4 regions of the Tatumella ptyseos genome follow, and region 3 is predicted to be linked to each of the others. Evidence: predicted binding sites of a transcription regulator. Region 3 holds the regulator's gene; each other region holds the start of a gene.
What was found. The regulator CRP, encoded in region 3, controls carbon source genes, mostly activating them, when cyclic AMP is high. The targets are predictions, from matches to a motif close to ATGTGANNNNNNTCACAT.

Region 1 (2,211 bases), 510 kb from region 3:
CTGTTGAACACGCGCAGCAAATTTCTCTTGGCGACGAGTGCTTAACAATTCTGCATTGGGAAGTTCAACTTCAGGAATCGTTAGCTTCATTGTACGTTCGATGTTACGCAGCAGACGGCGCTCACGGTTTTCAACAAATAGTAAAGCACGACCTGCGCGCCCCGCACGACCAGTACGGCCAATACGGTGAACGTAAGATTCTGCATCTAATGGGATGTCGTAGTTAACAACTAAGCTAATACGCTCAACGTCTAATCCACGCGCCGCAACATCAGTCGCGATCAGGATATCAAGACGACCATCTTTTAAACGCTCAAGTGTTTGCTCGCGTAATGCTTGGTTCATGTCACCGTTTAACGCTGCGCTGTTATAACCGTTACGCTCTAAGGTTTCAGCCACTTCTAAGGTTGCATTTTTCGTCCGGACGAAAATAATCGCCGCGTCAAAATCTTCCGCTTCTAAGAAACGAACTAATGCATCACTTTTACGACCATAGGCAGTCCAATAAGATTGGCTGATGTCTGGACGTGTAGTTAAGCTCGATTGAATACGAACTTCTTGTGGGTTGTTCATAAAACGACGGGTAATACGACGGATCGCTTCTGGCATCGTGGCCGAGAATAGTGCCGTCTGATGACCTTCTGGGATTTGCGCCATGATGGTTTCAACGTCTTCGATGAAGCCCATACGAAGCATTTCATCCGCTTCGTCCAGCACTAAGCCACGCAGATTTGAGAGATCAAGCGTACCGCGTTTTAAGTGATCAAGTAAACGTCCTGGGGTACCAACAACAATTTGTGGACCTTGACGTAATGCGCGCAGTTGAACGTCATAACGTTGGCCACCGTAAAGAGCCAGAACATTAACGCCACGCATATGTTTTGAGAATTCGTTACATGCTTCACCTACTTGAACTGCCAGCTCACGAGTTGGCGCGAGCACCAGAATTTGTGGCGCTTTTAAAGTAGGATCGATGTTGTTTAGTAATGGCAGTGAAAATGCTGCCGTTTTACCACTTCCGGTTTGGGCCATACCCAATACATCACGGCCAGCTAGCAGGTGTGGAATACACTCGGCTTGAATAGGTGATGGTTTTACGTAACCCAGATCATTCAGTGCAGAAAGAATGGATTCGTTAAGGCCTAGATCGGAAAAAGTGGTTTGAATATCAGTCATGTAGTACAAGTGCCTCTTAGATTGCGGCGGCCAGTCTACATAACTCGTCATGAAAACTTTCAGGTCTTTTCATTGATAAGTGTGAACCGGCTCAAATTAGAAGTTTTTGACAAAAAAACACCCTCATCCCATAAGGATGATGGAAAATTAATTCCTAGATGAAGAGTTTTGTCAGCTATTGCTGGTCAGATTCTGATAAGTCGTCTTGTGCTTGGCCAAGTAGCGCCAGCTCCAACAATGCATATCGGTGCTCAACAAAGTTATTCACATTGTTAGCGACCGTCAGTTTGAATAACGCTTCTGCGTTATCCTTCTCCCCCAGACTTAGGTAATGTTCACCTAAATAGAAGTTGGTTTCACTGAGATGTTCAGCGAGCGAGGTGTTATCCGTAGCATCTTCCTGAAGACTCTGCATCAGCTGCTTTTCGCTGATTTTTCCCAGGTAGAATTCGACTATTTTCCATCCCCATTGATCTCTTTTCGCCGCATTATAACGTTGTTGCAATGCAGACGTTGCTTTGTTGGCATCTAATTTTTCTTCCGCCAAGTAAAGCCATAAACTCCGAAAAGGGTCATTGGGATCGTCGTGATAAAACGCCAGCAGATCATCTTGCGCTAGCTTGTACCGTCCACCATAGTAAAACGCGATGCCACGGTTAAGATGCGCATAATTGTAAGTTGGATCAAGCTCCAGTACAGAATCAAACGCTTCATAGGCAGCATCATAGTTGCCTGCCTGCGTAAGATAAATACCTAAATAATTGAAGACTTCAGGTATATCAGGTCTTATGGACAATGCTTGGGAAAAGTCATTCCGCGCTAATGCCCGCAAACCTAGACTATCATACAACACTCCGCGCTCATATAACAACTGTGCGCGTTCATCTTCTGTCAGTGAACGACTGGCAAGTATTTGTTCCATACGTGCCAGCATCACTTCTTGTTGCAAGGTAGGCTGCAAAGGAACGGCTAATACCTCGTCCTTACGCCAATTTGCGTTGCTACATCCAGCCAGCAACAAAGCTGTCGCAATAA
Region 2 (2,211 bases), 1.4 Mb from region 3:
AAAACTTCCTACCTGATCGTTCAAATTCTCAAAAGCGTGTTTAATTAGAAATTTGACGCTCTTTACGAGGCGCGTGACCGAACTCTCGGCTGTAAAGCGTAGAAAAATGGTTACTGTCACCAAATCCACATTGGTAGGCAATATCAGTGATTTTATCTTCACTATGACGAAGTAAATAGCGAGCTTCCAGCAGCCTGAGCTTATTGAGATACCGTTGAGGCGTATCACCTGTTAAATGTTTCAGTTTACGATGTAATGTCCTCAACTAAATTGCAAATTGATCCGCTAAGACTTCCCAATTAATATCATCACTGTAATGATTATGGAGCCAATCCAATAATAAAGCCAAGCGATCATCTTGTTCGCAATGTTGCAAAGAGTTGCGCAGTAATAACAACAGGCGCATAAAAATTTGTTCCTGATAAGCTTGTTTATCAATACTCCACCCATTATCAGTCCGCAGGGCATTCGTCATATTGAGCACCTCGCTCATCACTTTTTGATTAATAAACCAATGTGAACCTGCACAAGGTAGCAGCTCGGTAACGTTATTAAGAAAACGGAAGGAATTAGCATCTCTGTATAAAACATTAGTTAAACACAAATTATTTGTTTGTTCATACAGATGTCTATCATGGCTTCGAATAAAACAAACGCAACCTGAATAAAGCGTCTTAGGCTGCCCATTATAAATATGAATGCCAGATCCTTGTTCCACTATCACAATTTCATCAAAGTCGTGATGATGCTCAGGAAACGCTAATTGAGGTGCTCGAGGCTCTAAAGCAATCGAATATTCCTCATGTGGAAAATAATCTACACTCTGCAATAGTGTCATGCTTCATCCTGTATCGATATTCAGTTAAACAGCCAAATGACATTAATTTATATAATGTATAAATTTTGTTACAAGCTCTACTGCAAGATCCCTCATCTACCAAATAATGCGCAGAAATGTGTTGCTCATCACAGTTGATCTCTGTGCGACGAATTTGTGAGTTATTCCCCATAAACCTTTGTAACGATGCCATGCGCCCTAAGCGGCTGGCAGTAAAAATAAGGTGAGGTTTTTAATGTGACGTTAGTCTGAACCCATAATAGTTTGGGAATGACATGATATGAATGTGCAGAATATCGTTGCAGTCGATTTAGGGGCATCCAGTGGCCGAGTCATGCTTGGACAGTGGCAATCATCCAACCAGCATCTGGCATTACGAGAAATAAGACGTTTTTCAAATAAACGCCATAACCACGGTGGTTATGACTGTTGGGACTTAGAAGACCTTTATCAGCACATTCTTCAAGGACTGCATCAATTAACATCAGAGGGGATCACCCCAGATAGTATAGGGATCGACACTTGGGGAGTAGATTTTGTTCTGCTTGATAAATTCGGCAAGCGAGTGGGTGAGACAGTAAGTTATCGTGACAAACGGACAGAGGGTGTCATGGAACGTGCTATCGCCCAATTTGGACAAGAGGATATCTTTCAACGCACTGGTATTCAATTTCTCCCTTTTAATACTCTATATCAGTGTCGTGCACTTCACGAGCAACAGTCTGAGTGGCTTAAAGATACGCAACACATATTAATGATCCCTGACTATTTACATTATCGTCTAACGGGAAAAATGAATTGTGAATATACCAATGCCACTACTACCCAACTTTGGAATATCAGCACAGGAGAGTGGGATAAGGGTTTGTGTCAATGGGCAGGTATTGATCCCCAATGGTTAGGTAAACCTACCTCACCAGGTAACACTATTGGTCATTGGAATAATTCAGAAGGATTGGCCATTCCCGTAATAGCTGTCGCCACCCATGATACAGCTAGTGCCGTGCTCGCTACGCCATTGGACAGTGAGGAGGATGCATATTTAAGTTCTGGAACATGGTCATTGATGGGGGTCGAGTACCATCATCCGTTCCTTAATACTGCAGCCATGGAAGCAAACATTACTAATGAGGGGGGTGCCGAAGGTTTTCGTGTCCTCAAAAATATAATGGGGCTGTGGTTATTACAAAAACTATGTCAGGAGCACCACATTGACGATCTTACGGCGTTAATAGAATCGGCAAAGAATGAGCCTTCCTGTGTATCTTTAATCAATCCCAATGATCACCGTTTTATCAACCCCGTTTCTATGTGTGACGAAATACAGAAAGCGTGTCGAGAACAGGGTATGCCCATACCTCAGACCTCAGCAT
Region 3 (2,211 bases):
TTCAAGCTAATCGTAATATGCTCTTGAATATCTTGAGCCATCAAAAAATAGCGAATCAGGAACCGGTCATTACGGTTTCTCGCTGCCGGTAACATATGTAATTGTTGATAGCATTGAGTAATCAGGTCAATCACTTTCTGTTGGCGCTTGAGAAGGTCCTGTAAGCTTTCGGGAGAGTCATCTGCACTAAAGATACGGTGATATTTATGCTCGCAGTAGTTTCCCAATTCGCGATAAAGCAAACTGAGTGTTTCACGAAGTTGCTGAGCTTGCGAGAACTTAAACCAAGCCCAATTGAACACGCCATACCAAACTGTCCCACCTAGATAGAGTAAGGGAGGGCCCCATATCGGCATGCGTCCAGCTAGGCTAATCGACAGCACAGCTGCCACCAGTGAGGCAGGTAAGAGCCGGCCGTGTAATGGACTAATCTCCCCCGTCACCCCGATGATTAATGGTAACGCGAATAGAAAGAGCGGTAAGGGATAGTGCTGCGCTAAACACCAAAGAAGCAAAAAGCTGCTGCAGGCGAAAAGTAATCCCCCCACGACGAGACGTTTAAAAAAGCGTTTATGTGGAGTATCTAATCCAGCCAGATTACAGCAGGATGGGACTAAAGAAAAAAGTAAGCCTGAGTGGAGATCGCCTAACAGCCAGCCTAGTGCGATCGGTAGACAGAGCACTAACGTTTGGCGGAAAGCATAATTTACTTCAGGGTGATAAATAAGTCGACGTAGCATTGCCACTGCAATTTGTTATATGAATGATAGTGATCGGTAAAAGGCAGGGTAGCTCCCTGCCTTCTGCACCGATTAGCGTGTGCCGTACACTACGATAGTTTTACCATGGGCCGAAATTAGGTTTTGATCTTCTAACATCTTGAGAATGCGTCCAACGGTTTCGCGTGAACATCCGACGATCTGCCCAATTTCTTGACGGGTAATTTTTATTTGCATCCCATCAGGGTGCGTCATCGCATCGGGTTGGTGAGCAAGATGCAGCAGAGTTTGCGCAATACGACCGGTGACGTCCAAGAAGGCTAAGTTACCGACTTTCTCTGAAGTGACCTGTAGGCGTCGTGCCATCTGTGCTGAAAGGCGGATAAGAATTTCCGGATTTACCTGTATCAATTGGCGAAATTTTTTGTAGGAAATTTCAGCGACTTCACACGCGGACTTAGCTCTGACCCAAGCACTACGCTCTTGTCCTTCTTCAAATAAGCCAAGCTCACCAATAAAATCGCCCTGATTAAGGTAAGAAAGGATCATCTCTTTGCCTTCTTCATCTTTAATCAGTACCGCGACAGAACCTTTAACAATGTAATAAAGCGTCTCTGCTTTTTCACCTTGATGGATCAAGGTGCTTTTTGACGGATACTTATGAATATGGCAATGGGAGAGGAACCATTCTAATGTAGGGTCTGTTTGTGGTTTACCAAGAACCATTCGCTTCTATCCTCTATTGTAATCGAACCTGGATGAAACCAGGGTGAGCCACTTTTGTGACCCTTATGAAAGCATCAAGTGCCATTTCTTTTTTTATTGGGCGATAAAAGTACCTTAGCCTATTCCGAGGTATTTTATCTTGGGATTAACGAAATAAATAATCCTTTCCCTGTTTTTAGCACAGGTTAGCGTCACTGTCTTGTATTGTATGAGTCCAAATGAGAGGTTTGCGAATTAATCCACCTCAGAGTATCTTAGCTTACAAATTCTGAAACCGGAGGCATAGGAGTGGAAGCGAAAGTAAAGTGGGTCGATGGGCTTTGTTTTGTCGCAGAATCGGCTTCAGGGCACCAAGTCGTCATGGATGGTAATCGCGGCGAAAAAGGACCGAGCCCAATGGAAATGGTCCTAATGTCGGCGGGAACTTGTAGTGCAATTGATGTGGTGTCGATATTAGAAAAAGGTCGCCATGAGGTTCTAGGATGTGAAGTTAAATTAACCTCAACTCGCCGTGATGAGGCGCCGCGACTTTTCACCCACATTAATCTGCATTTCATTGTGACGGGAAAGACATTGACCGATAAAGTGGTCGAGCGGGCGGTTTCCCTTTCCGCGGAAAAATACTGCTCAGTAGCACTTATGTTGGAACAAGCAGTAGAAATCACCCATAGTCACGAGATAGTTATCGTTTAGCATTGGCTTGTTAACAAGGTCTGTTGGCGCTTTTCAGCTAGTTTTTTAATGACTGGTGTCAAGATAAGTTCCA
Region 4 (2,211 bases), 240 kb from region 3:
CGTTGCCTCAAAAACCTTCACCACACAAGAAACCATGACTAACGCCCACAGTGCGCGTGATTGGTTCTTGGCGAAAGCGGGTGACGAGCAGCACGTTGCCAAACACTTTGCCGCGCTCTCCACCAATAGTTCAGCGGTCAGTGAGTTCGGGATTGATACCGATAATATGTTCGAATTTTGGGATTGGGTCGGAGGACGCTATTCGCTCTGGTCTGCAATTGGTCTGTCCATCGCGCTCTCGATTGGTTTTGAACATTTCGAGCAGTTATTATCTGGCGCCCACGCGATGGATAATTACTTCGCCCAAACACCGGCTGAGAAGAACTTGCCGGTGACGCTGGCATTAATTGGCCTGTGGTATAACAACTTCTTTGGTGCCGAAACCGAAGCTATCCTACCTTATGATCAGTATCTTCACCGTTTTGCCGCTTACTTCCAACAAGGTAATATGGAATCGAACGGTAAATATGTTGATCGCGAAGGCAATCCAGTGGACTACCAAACAGGTCCAATCATTTGGGGAGAGCCGGGCACTAATGGTCAACATGCTTTCTATCAGTTGATTCACCAAGGGACTAAAATGATCCCTTGCGACTTTATAGCCCCTGCTGTGACGCATAATCCACTTAGCGACCATCATGATAAGCTGCTTTCTAACTTCTTTGCACAAACCGAAGCGCTTGCTTTTGGGAAATCGAAAGAGGCGGTCGAGAAAGAGTTTGCTGAAGCAGGTAAATCCGCGCAAGAAGTCGCACATATCGTCCCATTCAAAGTGTTTGAAGGTAACCGTCCGACTAACTCTATTCTACTTAAAGAGATCACGCCTTATAGCCTCGGTGCGCTGATTGCGATGTATGAGCATAAAATCTTTACTCAAGGCGCAATACTGAATATCTTCACCTTTGATCAGTGGGGGGTTGAGTTAGGAAAACAACTTGCGAATCGTATCCTGCCGGAATTAAAAGTCGACGATAACATTGAGTCGCATGATAGCTCCACAAATGGACTGATCAACCAATATAAATCTTGGCGTTAAGCTAAGCGAATGTAGTAGTAAAAGCGGCGATGATGCCGCTTTTTTTATTTTTTTAAGAAAAAGCGGAATTTATTGAGATATCTGTCACATTAAAGCATTATTATTTTAGCTCTCCTATAATAAAAAATGAGTAAAAATAATGAATGATCAAATTGTTACACCAAAAACACCACGAGCTATTGCCAATCTTTTACAGTGGATATTGAACATCGGTCTAATCGTTTTAGCCGCCATTTTAGCGGTGTTTCTGGGGAAAGAGACCATCAATTTAGTCAGCGTGCTGTTCCATCGAGGCGAGGAACAATCGGCATATCTATTGATTGAAGGGATTGTTATCTACTTCCTCTATTTCGAGTTTATTGCGTTAATCATCAAATATTTCTTATCAGGTTATCACTTTCCCTTACGCTATTTTATTTATATCGGCATCACCGCGATTGTTAGGTTAATCATCGTTGACCATAAAAACCCAATAGATACGCTGATCTATTCAGCCGCCATTCTCGTTTTAGTCGTGACACTTTGGTTAGCAAATAGCCGCCGACTAAAAAGAGAGTAGTGAGATGACCTTGCGAGTTTGCAGAACATAAATAAATACTCTGTTATGATTAGCGACATTTCCTAGTAAAATTTGGCAGCGTTCCATGCAAAACCTCTCAGTGCAGCAGTTACTGACCCATCAATTCTGTGCACTCAATGAAACTGAATGTTCCAGCGATATTTATTCGTGGCTGGTGGATGAAGCTTCTATGACGGCACGATTGGAAGCGTATTGTCAGAAACTCGAGGTTAATATCGTTAAAGAGGGATTTATTCCTGATAGTGAGCTTACGCCTGAAGAACATGGCCTAGTCGTTGAGCATTCTAAAGCTGAGCGATTTTGGTTACGAGAAGTACAACTTGTTGCGGATGGAGAACCTTGGCTCGCAGGTAGAACGGTGATACCTGAAAGTACTTTACAAGGCCCTGAGGCTTCGTTGATGTTCTTGGGGACTCGGCCGCTTGGTCACTATCTATTTACCTCGTCATCCTTAGATCGGGACTTTTTAACGCCAGGAAGGTTATGTGGATTATGGGCGAGACGTTCCTTGTTACGCCTTGCAGGAAAACCACTTTTACTAACGGAAATATTTTTACCCGCTTCACCACTTTATCCGCCATTGGCCAAAGGATCT

Region 1: a site for CRP is predicted at 1,256-1,273, ahead of yrbN (protein YrbN). Genes of this name have one in related genera too.
Region 2: a site for CRP is predicted at 955-972, ahead of rhaB (rhamnulokinase). Genes of this name have one in related genera too.
Region 4: a site for CRP is predicted at 1,109-1,126, ahead of psiE (phosphate-starvation-inducible protein PsiE). Genes of this name have one in related genera too.

The regions. Positions count from the first base shown of each region.
Region 1 covers NZ_CP130649.1:2,776,565-2,778,775, forward strand. Annotated here, with positions in the region: gene QJR74_RS13155 (DEAD/DEAH family ATP-dependent RNA helicase) at 1-1,176, opposite strand, end outside; gene yrbN (protein YrbN) at 1,193-1,249, opposite strand; gene nlpI (lipoprotein NlpI) at 1,352-2,211, opposite strand, start outside.
Region 2 covers NZ_CP130649.1:1,424,641-1,426,851, reverse strand. Annotated here, with positions in the region: partial or broken gene rhaS (HTH-type transcriptional activator RhaS) at 41-838, opposite strand; gene rhaB (rhamnulokinase) at 1,119-2,211, shown strand, end outside.
Region 3 covers NZ_CP130649.1:73,198-75,408, forward strand. Annotated here, with positions in the region: gene QJR74_RS00370 (YccS/YhfK family putative transporter) at 1-740, opposite strand, end outside; gene crp (cAMP-activated global transcriptional regulator CRP) at 813-1,445, opposite strand; gene QJR74_RS00380 (OsmC family protein) at 1,734-2,138, shown strand; gene QJR74_RS00385 (phosphoribulokinase) at 2,135-2,211, opposite strand, start outside.
Region 4 covers NZ_CP130649.1:311,272-313,482, forward strand. Annotated here, with positions in the region: gene pgi (glucose-6-phosphate isomerase) at 1-1,036, shown strand, start outside; gene psiE (phosphate-starvation-inducible protein PsiE) at 1,176-1,595, shown strand; gene ubiC (chorismate lyase) at 1,681-2,211, shown strand, end outside.